Regions from separate parts of the Micromonospora sp. DT44 genome, predicted to be linked through region 1. Evidence: riboswitches for the same ligand, from Rfam matches in the RefSeq annotation. Region 1 holds a riboswitch; the other holds the start of a gene.
The links. A riboswitch is a leader RNA that binds a small molecule or an ion and turns the genes downstream of it on or off. The one in region 1 is predicted to bind cobalamin.

Region 1 (5,211 bases):
GACGGTGTCCCACGGGTTGTTGTTGAGCATGACGAACGCGTCGATCCGGCCGTGAGCCAACCAGACGAGGTCGATTGCGGCTGACCCGTGCATGCGTATCCGTTGGACGTGCCGGGTGAGTTGCTCGGTGATGGCAAGCCGCTCGGTGTTCTTCCGGCTGGCCTCGGCACCGACCGCATAGTCGCCGATGGCGACGACGGCGTCCCGGAGATCGGTGATCTGGCTGGCGCGGATGCGTCGGTTGTCGGCGTAGGCGCCGTGCCCCTGCACGGCGTGGTAGCGGCTACCGAGGAACGGGAGGTCGATGACACCAAGGACGGCGTGTGTGCGGTGGATGAGGCCGAGAGAGATCGCGCACAGGGGCGAGCCGTGGATGAAGTTCACGGTGCCGTCGACTGGATCGAGCGCCCAGGTCAGTGCGCTGGTGTCGCCGCTGCTGCCGTACTCCTCGCCGAGGAAACCGATGTCAGGCGCCTTGGCGGCCAGGTGCTCGCGGACCGCTCGCTCGATGGCGTAATCCACGTCCGAGGCCATGTCGCGGTCACCCTTGAACGTCAAAGCACCGGGCTGAAGCTTCCGCATCAGGTCGTGTGCCAGGTCAACGGCCTCCTGTGCGAGAGGGAGGAGGTGCGCGTAGTCGGTCATAGCTGGCGGCTGCGCTCCCACAGCGAGGTGAACATCTCATCGAATATCGGATAGAGACCGGAGGGGCTGGCGCTGCGCTCGATGACCAGCGTCGGGCAGTCCACCCCGCGCATCTGCGGTAGGTAGTGCTGGACAACGCAGAGGCGACCATCGATCAAGAGGACGTTGGCGCGAATGGACTCGTCGTAGACGCCGATGGCGAGGTTGTCTCGGGCATCCGCGGGGAGCCGGTCACGAATGCGGCGAGCCAGGTTCTGGATGTTGAGTTCGGTGAGCGCGCTGAGGTGTCCGTCTGGATAGTCGTCCTCCCGCTCCTGCCGCCTGATCACCTCGCCGGCCGGGTCAAGGAACAGGCAACGGAGGCGGGTGCCGGCGGCGAGGAGTTTCAGGAGGCGATTGTCGCCGTACTGCTGACAGATGAGGTTGAGTGACAGGCCGGACGCTCGGATGTCCGTGGCATGGTCGAAAAGGGCTCGCGGGGGCAGCTCCGCCATGAAATCTGATCGGCTGGAATAAATCGCGCGGACATCAGCACAGCGGTCCCGTCCTGCCGTGCTGACCTGGTGTCCGGCGAGGTCAGTGGCCGGCTCGCGTTCGCCGAGGAGAAGCGCCATGCGTGCGTGGCGTGGCATGGACAAGCCGGTGCAGATGCGGGTGAGGACATCAATGCTGCTGACCCGGCGGGCACCGCTGGTGATCTCGCTGATCTGAGCCTGGCTGAGGCCGGTGGCGACGCCGAGAGTGGTTTGGCTGGCGCGGGTGGCTCGCTGGACGAGGCGGAATACCTGAGCGACGTCGCGAGCGGCCAAGGCATCGAGCATGTCGGTGCTGTCCCAGAGCAGGTCGTCAGTGGTGAGCGCGGCAGTTGTGCGGACGCTCACGGCTGGCTCCCTTCCTGCCCGAGGGCCGAGGGCCGAGGGCCAGCTTATCCAGTAGCGGAACGGCATGCCGGCAGGACATCCGGTCGGCGGATGAAAGTTATCCATCGAGGAATCACCCACTGTGATGGATCGCGGTGGTCGTGGTGAGCAGGGTCAGGGGTGTGAGCCCACGGTCCCGCCCGCACCTGCCCACGCGTCCCGCGTGGTTGTGCCGCAACTGCGCCGCCGCGTGGCCATGTTCCCGCGCGCAACTCGATCTCGTCGCCGAGTTCTACGGCCACTCGCTGGCGCCTGGCCCTCTACCTGACGTCCTGCATGAACGAGGCCATCCACGACTTGTATGGTCTCGGCGGGCGCCCCGACCTTGCCCTGATGCACGCGCGTTTCCTCGGCTGGCTGTCGATGACCCGCCGGCCGCGCCCCTCTCAGCGAGAGTGACCCAGGCCGATCACGTGTCCGCTCCTTGGCGCCCGCCGGCGTCCGGAACGGATACGGACCTGGGGCCGGGCCCACCCGGAACGTCACGTCGCCGGCTGGGCGTCCATGACCCCCTCCCGCGGGGCGAATCGTCTATGACATCAGCTCCAAAGGGCCCGTACACACACTGCCCCGCCGTGGGATCACCGCGCCGTCGACGAACCAGTTCGGCTGCCCGCCACTGCGGCACGACGCAACCCTCCGCGCCGATATATCCGCAGGTCAATGTGGCGAGCGTCGCCGGTCGACGCCGTGGTCCGCGTTGACCGGCGGTCGGCAGGTGTGGCAGCATTCGCGGCCTGACGGCAGTGAAGGAAGTCGGTGCGATTCCGACGCGGTCCCGCCACTGTCACCGGGGAGCGATCCCCCCTCGCGAGTCACGGCCGTGTGTCTGCGGCTGGAAGGCCGGGGGAGAGCGTCGATCCGGAAGCCAGGATACTTCGGCCGTCGGGACGTACCCCAGGGCGTGGACACCCGAGGAGGACCCGATGACGCATGGCGTCTCCATCATCGACGGCCGCTGCCGTCTCCCGCACCGCAGCCGTGCTCTCGCCGCGATGGGCATCGACTCCGTTCACCGCTGAGGTCCGCACCACGCCACCCGTCGCCGCCGGCCCCACGCCGGTGAGCGGTCCGGGTCGCGGTGCCCGCTGAACCCCGCGCCCACCCGCACGTCGTCGCCGAACCGCCTTCGCGAGCGCGCCGACGTTACTGTCCGGAGCCTGCCGTGCGCATTCTGCTGCTCTCCACCGCCGATACCGACCTGCTGGCCGCCCGCGCCAGCGACGCCGACTACCGGCTCGCCAATCCCGCCCGGGTGGCGGCCGACGAGGTGCCCGCCCTGCTCCACGGGGTCGACCTCGCCGTCGTACGCCTGCTCGGCGGTCGGCAGGCGTGGCCGGACGGCCTCGCCGCCGTGCTCGCCAGCGGCGTGCCCACGGTCGTCCTCGGCGGCGAGGCGCTGCCGGACGCGGAGCTGATGGCGGTCTCCACGGTGCCGTCCGGGGTGGTCGCCCAGGCCCTCGCGTACCTGGTCGAGGGTGGTCCGGACAATCTGGGGGAGCTGGCCCGGTTCCTCTCCGACACGGTCCTGCTCACCGGGGAGGGGTTCGCACCGCCCGCGCCGACCCCGGCCTACGGCGTGTACGGCGAGCACCCCACCGAACCGGATCGTCCCACCATCGGGATCGTCTTCTACCGGGCGCACGCCCTGGCCGGCAACACCGCGTTCGTCGATGTGCTGGCCGAGGCGGTGCGCGCGGCCGGCGGCAACCCACTGCCGATCTTCTGCGGCTCGCTGCGCGGGCTGACCACCGGCGCCGGCCCGCTCGGGCTGTTCGCCCGATGCGACGCGTTGCTGGTCACCGTCCTCGCGGCCGGCGGCGCGGTCGCGGCGGACGCCTCCTCCGGCGGCGACGAGGACGCCTGGGACGTCGGCGCGCTCGCCGCCCTGGACGTGCCGGTCATCCAGGCGCTCTGCCTCACCAGCACCCGGGAGCAGTGGGCGGCCAGCGACGCCGGGCTGTCCCCGTTGGACGCCGCGATGCAGGTGGCCATCCCCGAGTTCGACGGCCGGATCGTCACCGTGCCGTTCTCGTTCAAGCAGGTCGACGCCGACGGGCTCTCGGTGTACGCCGCCGACCCCGAGCGGGCCGCCCGCGTCGCCGGCATCGCGGTGCGTCACGCCCGGCTGCGGGACGTGCCGAACGCCGACAAGCGGATCGCTGTGGTGCTCAGCTCGTACCCCACCAAGCACTCGCGGGTCGGCAACGCCGTCGGGCTGGACACCCCGGCCTCGGCGGTCCGGCTGTTCGCCGCGCTCGCCGAGGCGGGCTACGACCTCGGGGACACGCCGCCGCCCACCGACGGTGACGCGCTGATCCACGCCCTGATCGCCGCCGGCGGGCACGACGTGGAGTGGCTCACCCCGGAACAGTTGGCCGCCGCCGAGGCCCGGATACCGGGGCAGACCTACCGGCGCTGGTTCGACCAGGTGCCAGCCGAACTGCGCGAGCGGATGCGGGAGCACTGGGGCGAGCCGCCCGGCGAGTTGTACACCGAGGGCGGCGACATCGTGCTGGCCGGGCTGCGCTTCGGCAACGTGGTGCTGCTGATCCAACCGCCGCGCGGTTTCGGGGAGAACCCGATCGCCATCTACCACGACCCGGACCTGCCGCCGAGCCACCACTACCTGGCCGCGTACCGCTGGCTCGCCGCGCCGGTCGCGGACGGCGGCTTCGGCGCGGACGCCGTGGTGCACCTGGGCAAGCACGGCACCCTGGAGTGGCTGCCCGGCAAGGGCCTCGGTCTGGCCGCCGACTGCGCGCCCGACGCGGTCCTCGCGGACCTGCCGCTCGTCTACCCGTTCATCGTCAACGACCCCGGCGAGGGCACCCAGGCCAAGCGGCGGGCGCACGCCGTGGTCGTCGACCACCTGGTGCCGCCGATGGCCCGCGCCGAAACCTACGGCGACCTGGCCAAACTGGAGCAACTGCTCGACGAGTACGCCACCGTGCAGGCGCTCGACCCGGCCAAGGTGCCGACCGTGCGGGCGCAGATCTGGGATCTGGTCCGCGCCGCCGAGCTGCACCACGACCTGCACACCGAGGCGATGCCCGACGCGGACGACTTCGACGACTTCGTGCTGCACCTCGACGGCTACCTGTGCGAGGTCAAGGACGTACAGATCCGCGACGGGCTGCACATCCTCGCCGACGCGCCCACCGGAGAGCCCCGCGTCAACCTGGTCCTCGCGGTGCTGCGCGCCCCCCAGATCTGGGGCGGCGCCCAGGCCCTGCCCGGCCTGCGGCAGGCCCTCGCGGCCGCGTACGCCCTCGACGAACAGGACATGCTCGCGACGCCGGGCCAGCGGGTCGCCCTCCCGGCCGCGTTGACCGACACGGTTGACGGGCCGGCCGGTACCGCCGCCGACGCCATCGACCTGATCGAAGCCCTCGCCCGGCGGCTCGTCGTCGGCATGGAGACCCTGGGCTGGACCGCCGACACGGCCGAGGCGGTCGTCGCCGAGGTGGCCGGCCAGCCGATCCCGGACGTCGCCGCGGTGCTGCGGTTCGCCGCCACCGAGCTGGTGCCCCGGCTGGAGCGCACCACCGACGAGCTGCGCAACACCCTCGGCGCGCTCGACGGTCGGTTCGTGCCGCCCGGCCCGTCCGGCTCGCCCACCCGGGGCCTGGTCAACGTGCTGCCC
Region 2 (5,211 bases), on a different contig from region 1:
ACCCCTCGTCACCCGTACGCCGGGGCTGCGTCCAGCCGGAGCCGCCACCGTGGTCCCTGGCCGGTGAGTCGGACGATCGCCAGCGGCGCGACGTCGAACTGCCGGTACGTCGCCAGCGGCAGATCCAGGGCGTGCACGAGCGCCACCCGGATCACCAGCGGGTGCGTGACGGCGGTGACCCGTCGGCCGACGTCGCGTTGCGCGTCCAGCCACCGACCGACGCGCTGGCGCACCGCGACGATCGACTCACCGCCGTGCGGCGCGGCGTCCGGCGTGGACAGCCACTCGCGTAGCGCGTCCGGCCGCTCCGCCGCGATCTCCGCGAGGGGTCGGCCCGACCAGTCGCCGTAGTCACAGTCGGCCAGGGCCGCCTCGATGGTGGGCGCGAGCCCGAGAACCTCGGCGGTCTCGACGGCCGCCGCCGCGGGGCTGGACAGGCACGCCACCGGGTCGCCTTCGCGACGGCCCGCACCAGCGGGGGACTGGGCGAGGGCGGCACGCCGGCCGCCCTCGTCCAGGCTGTCGTTCCCGCCGAACCGGGCCTGCCGCAGGGCGGCGGTGTGACCGTGGGCGACCAGCCGCAGGCTGGTGGCGCTCACCCGGCCAGTCGTGCGTCGGCGACCGTGCGCTGGCGGTGCATCAGGGCGGCGAAGAGCAGGCCGATCCCGGTCCACAGCACCATCTGGGTGCCGAGCGAGGCGAGTCGGAAGCTCCACAGCAGCGTCGCGGGGAAGTCGCCGGGGACCTCCTGGAACGACGGCAGCACCACATAGGACACGACGGTGACCAGCAGGAAACCGCCGACCGCAGCGCTGGCCCGCAGCCACACCGGCGCGTGCTCACCCACCGACCGGTAGCCGAGCGAACCGGACCAGACCGCGACCAGGCCGAGTACCACCATCAGCAGGTAGGTGACCGTGCGCTGGTTGATGGTGGACGGGTCGCCGACGGCCGGCGGATTCGGCGGGTACTTGAGGAACGGCACGATCACCGCGCCGAGTAGCGCACCGCCGGCCAGCAACAGCCCGGACCGCCCGTCGTCTGCGGTCCGCCGACGACGGCCCAGCAGGACGTACGCGCTGGCCAGCAGGCCGCCCATGGCGGCGCCGAAGAGGCCGGTGGCCAGGAACAGGCCGCCGCGTTGGGCGTTGCGGCCGACCAGGGCCTCCTCGCCGTGCTGGTGCCCGTCGGCGGTGGCCTCGGCGTGCTGGTGCCCGTCGGCGGCGGGCTCAGCCTGGGTGGCCGCCTCCTCGATGGCGATGGCCGCCTCGACGTGTGGTTCGCCGACGACGAAGGCGAACGTCCCGGCCAGCAGGCCGGCCACCAGGCCGGCGAGGAGCCCGCGCAGCAGGACCGTGACGAACGTGGGTGCGGTGCCGGTGCCGGTCAGTGGCACGGGACACCGAGCAGGTGCCGGCCGTCGTGCATCAGCTCGTGCAGGTACATCCCGCTGCGCGAGACCGCCCCCTGGTCAAAGGCGACGAGGTAGGTCAGCAGGGCGAGCACGGCGACGGTGGCCAGGACGGTCCACAGGAGACGGGTCGGGACAGCGGGGTGCGCCAGCGGCTGGCTGGAAGTGGAGCTGGACATGCGTGAACGAACCTCCTCGGGGATGACGCGTCCCCATCGCAAGGCTGCGGACGACCGAGCGTCCTGGCTCGCGCCCCCCGGGCTGGGGGCCGCTCACAGTGGCGCGACCGCGCCGGATTCTCACCGGCTTCCCTCGCGTCGCCGCAGATAGTGGGTCGACCGTATCGGTGCCGGTTCGCCTCGGTCAAGCCGTTGGCGACGGTCGGGGCGTCACCGCCCCGTCGGCCGGCTCCGAGCCGATCGACGAGGGTCGTCATCGTCGACCGCGACACGCCGAACCCGACATGTGGGGTGTGACAAACGAGCTCGCCCCTATATATGGTGTCGACCGCAGCTGGTTCGGCCACTCCTGGCGAGTGTTCGAGGCAAGAGGGAACCCGGTGGAAGTCCGGGACTGTCCCGCAGCGGTGAGTGGGAACGACCGCCGTCATCAGCACTGGGCCACCGGCCTGGGAAGCGACGGCCAGTAGGTGACCGGGCAGGCCCGGTCGCGCCCGCGAGTCCGAAGACCTGCCAGCGCACCGCGCACCCGAACCTCGGGTGCGCGGCGGTCCGAGGCCGCGTGGAACGGCTGACGCCACCTGACCCACGCTCGCGCTGGCGTGGCGTCGACGGCGTCCGTCTCCCCGCGTCCGAGGGCCCTTGAGGTCTCGAACTCCCGAGGAGTGAGTGGTGACAGTCACCCAGGTGGTCCCGGTCAGCGGCGAGGCCGCGCGGCGGACCCCGATGCAGGTGCGCAAGCGCGACGGCGGCACCGAACCCGTGGACGTGAACAAGATTGTCCGGGCGGTCGAGCGGTGGGCCGACGATCTCACCGACGTCGACCCGATGCGGGTGGCCACCCGCACGATCAGCGGCCTGTACGACGGCGCGACGACCGCCGAACTGGACCGGCTCTCCATCCAGACCGCCGCCGAGATGATCGGTACGGAGCCGCAGTACTCGCGCCTGGCCGCGCGGCTGTTGGCCGGCTACGTCGACAAGGAGGTGCGGCGCCAGGGCATCACCTCGTTCAGCGCGGCGATCCGGGCCGGCCACGCCGAGGGTCTGATCGGTGACGAGACCGCCGCGTTCGTCGCCGCGCACGCGAAGACGTTCGACGACGCCGTCGACGCCGACGGCGACCGTCGCTTCGAGTACTTCGGCCTGCGCACCGTCTACGACCGGTACCTGCTGCGTCACCCCACCTCAAGGCTGGTGCTGGAGACCCCGCAGTACTGGCTGCTGCGGGTGGCCTGCGGCCTGTCCCGTACGCCAGACGAGGCGGTCGACTTCTACCGGCTGATGTCCAGTCTCGCCTATCTGCCCAGCTCGCCGACCCTGTTCAACTCCGGCACCCGACACACCCAGATGTCCTCGTGCTATCTCGTGGACTCGCCGCGCGACGAACTGGACTCGATCTACGCGCGCTACGCCCAGGTCGCCAACCTGTCCAAGTTCGCCGGTGGCATCGGCATTGCGTTCTCCCGGATCCGGTCCCGCGGCGCGCTGATCCGGGGCACGAACGGGCAGTCCAACGGCATCGTGCCGTTCCTGCGCACACTGGACGCGAGCGTCGCGGCGGTCAACCAGGGCGGGCGGCGCAAGGGCGCGGCCTGCGTCTACCTGGAGCCGTGGCACCCGGACATCGAGGAGTTCCTCCAGCTACGGGACAACACGGGCGAGGACGCCCGTCGTACGCACAATCTCAACCTGGCCAACTGGGTCCCGGACGAGTTCATGCGCCGGGTCGAGGCCGACGAGATGTGGTCGCTGTTCGACCCCGACGAGGTGCCCGAACTGCCCGACCTGTGGGGCGAGCGGTTCGACGCCGCGTACCGGGCCGCCGAGGCGCAGGGCCGCTACGTGCGGCAGCTGCCGGCCCGCGAGCTGTACGGGAAGATGATGCGGACCCTGGCCCAGACCGGCAACGGCTGGATGACCTTCAAGGACGCCGCCAACCGGTTGTGCAACCAGACGGCCGAGCCGGGGAACGTGGTGCACCTCTCCAACCTCTGCACCGAGATCATCGAGGTGTCCAGCGACGACGAGACCGCCGTGTGCAACCTCGGCTCGGTGAACGTCGCCGCCCATCTGACCGATGACGGCATCGACTGGGAACGGCTGCGCGCCACGGTCCGGACGGCGGTGACGTTCCTCGACCGGGTCATCGACATCAACTACTACCCGACCCCGCAGGCGGCGGCGAGCAACCCCCGCTGGCGGCCGGTCGGGCTCGGGCTGATGGGGTTGCAGGACGTGTTCTTCGCGCTGCGGCTGCCGTTCGACGCGCCGGCCGCGCGGGAGCTGTCCACGCGGATCAGCGAGGAGCTGTACCTGACCGCGCTGGAGACCTCCGCCGACCTGGCCCGCGAGTTCGGCGCCCACCCGGCGTTCGCGCAGACCCGGGCCGCCCGGGGCCAGCTCCAACCCGACCTCTGGGGCGTTGAGGGTACCCAGACCGCGCGCTGGAGCGCGCTGCGTCAGCAGGTGCGGGAGTACGGGCTGCGCAACTCGCTGCTGGTGGCGGTCGCGCCCACCGCGACGATCGCGTCGATCGCCGGCTGCTACGAGTGCGTCGAGCCGCAGGTGTCCAACCTGTTCAAGCGCGAGACGCTCTCGGGGGAGTTCCTCCAGGTCAACACCGCTCTTGTCCGCGAGTTGAAGGCCCGCGGCCTGTGGACGGAGCAGATCCGGTCGGCGATCAAGCGGGCCGAGGGCTCGGTGCAGTCCGTCGTGGAGCTGCCGGCCGACGTGCGGGAGCTGTTCCGTACCGCGTGGGAGCTGCCGCAGCGTGCGCTGATCGATCTGGCCGCCGCCCGCGCGCCGTTCATCGACCAGTCCCAGTCGCTGAACCTGTTCCTGGCCTCGCCCACCATCGGCAAGCTCTCCTCGATGTACCTGTACGCCTGGAAGACCGGTCTGAAGACCACCTACTACCTGCGGTCCCGGCCGGCCACCCGGATCCAGCAGGCCACCGTCAGCGCGGTGACGCCCGTTGTCCCCGTCGCGGTCGATGCCGACGCGTTGGCCTGCTCGCTGGAGAACCCCGAGTCGTGTGAGGCGTGCCAGTGACCGTCGCCGACACCACCACCGACAGCACCATCGACGCGAGGACCACGCACATGCTGCTCGACCCCGGGATGGACCTGACTCTCCGTCCGATGCGCTACCCGCACTTCTTCGACCGGTTCCGGGACGCCATCCGCAACACCTGGACGGTCGAGGAGGTCGACCTGCACACCGACCTCGCCGACCTGGACCGTCTGTCGCCGGCCGAGCGGCACCTGGTCAGCCGCCTCGTCGCGTTCTTCGCCACCGGCGACACGATCGTCGCCAACAACCTCGTGCTCAACCTGTACCAGCACGTCAACAGTCCCGAAGGTCGGCTCTACCTGTCCCGGCAACTCTTCGAGGAGGCCGTACACGTCCAGTTCTACCTGAACCTGCTCGACACGTACGTGCCCGACGAGACCGAGCGGTTCGAGGCCTTCGCCGCCATCGAGAACATCCCGTCGATCCGTCGCAAGGCCGAGTTCTGCTTCCGCTGGATCGACTCGCTGGGCGACCTGCCGGAGCTGCGTACCCGCGAGGACCGGCGGACCTTCCTGCTCAACCTGATCTGCTTCGCGGCCTGCATCG

Region 2: it holds a riboswitch for cobalamin, as region 1 does, so the genes downstream of both, ACLQ25_RS09075 (CbtB domain-containing protein) here and cobN (cobaltochelatase subunit CobN) in region 1, are expected to answer to the same signal.

Annotation. Positions count from the first base shown of each region.
Region 1 covers NZ_JBNCKS010000006.1:2,019-7,229, forward strand. The annotation lists gene ACLQ25_RS04910 (inositol monophosphatase family protein) at 1-645, opposite strand, end outside; gene ACLQ25_RS04915 (DUF5919 domain-containing protein) at 642-1,526, opposite strand; cobalamin riboswitch at 2,290-2,466, shown strand; gene cobN (cobaltochelatase subunit CobN) at 2,731-5,211, shown strand, end outside.
Region 2 covers NZ_JBNCKS010000011.1:134,889-140,099, forward strand. The annotation lists gene ACLQ25_RS09065 (histidine phosphatase family protein) at 9-599, opposite strand; gene ACLQ25_RS09070 (CbtA family protein) at 596-1,396, opposite strand; gene ACLQ25_RS09075 (CbtB domain-containing protein) at 1,387-1,590, opposite strand; cobalamin riboswitch at 1,626-1,765, opposite strand; cobalamin riboswitch at 1,909-2,122, shown strand; gene ACLQ25_RS09080 (ribonucleoside-diphosphate reductase subunit alpha) at 2,317-4,644, shown strand; gene ACLQ25_RS09085 (ribonucleotide-diphosphate reductase subunit beta) at 4,695-5,211, shown strand, end outside.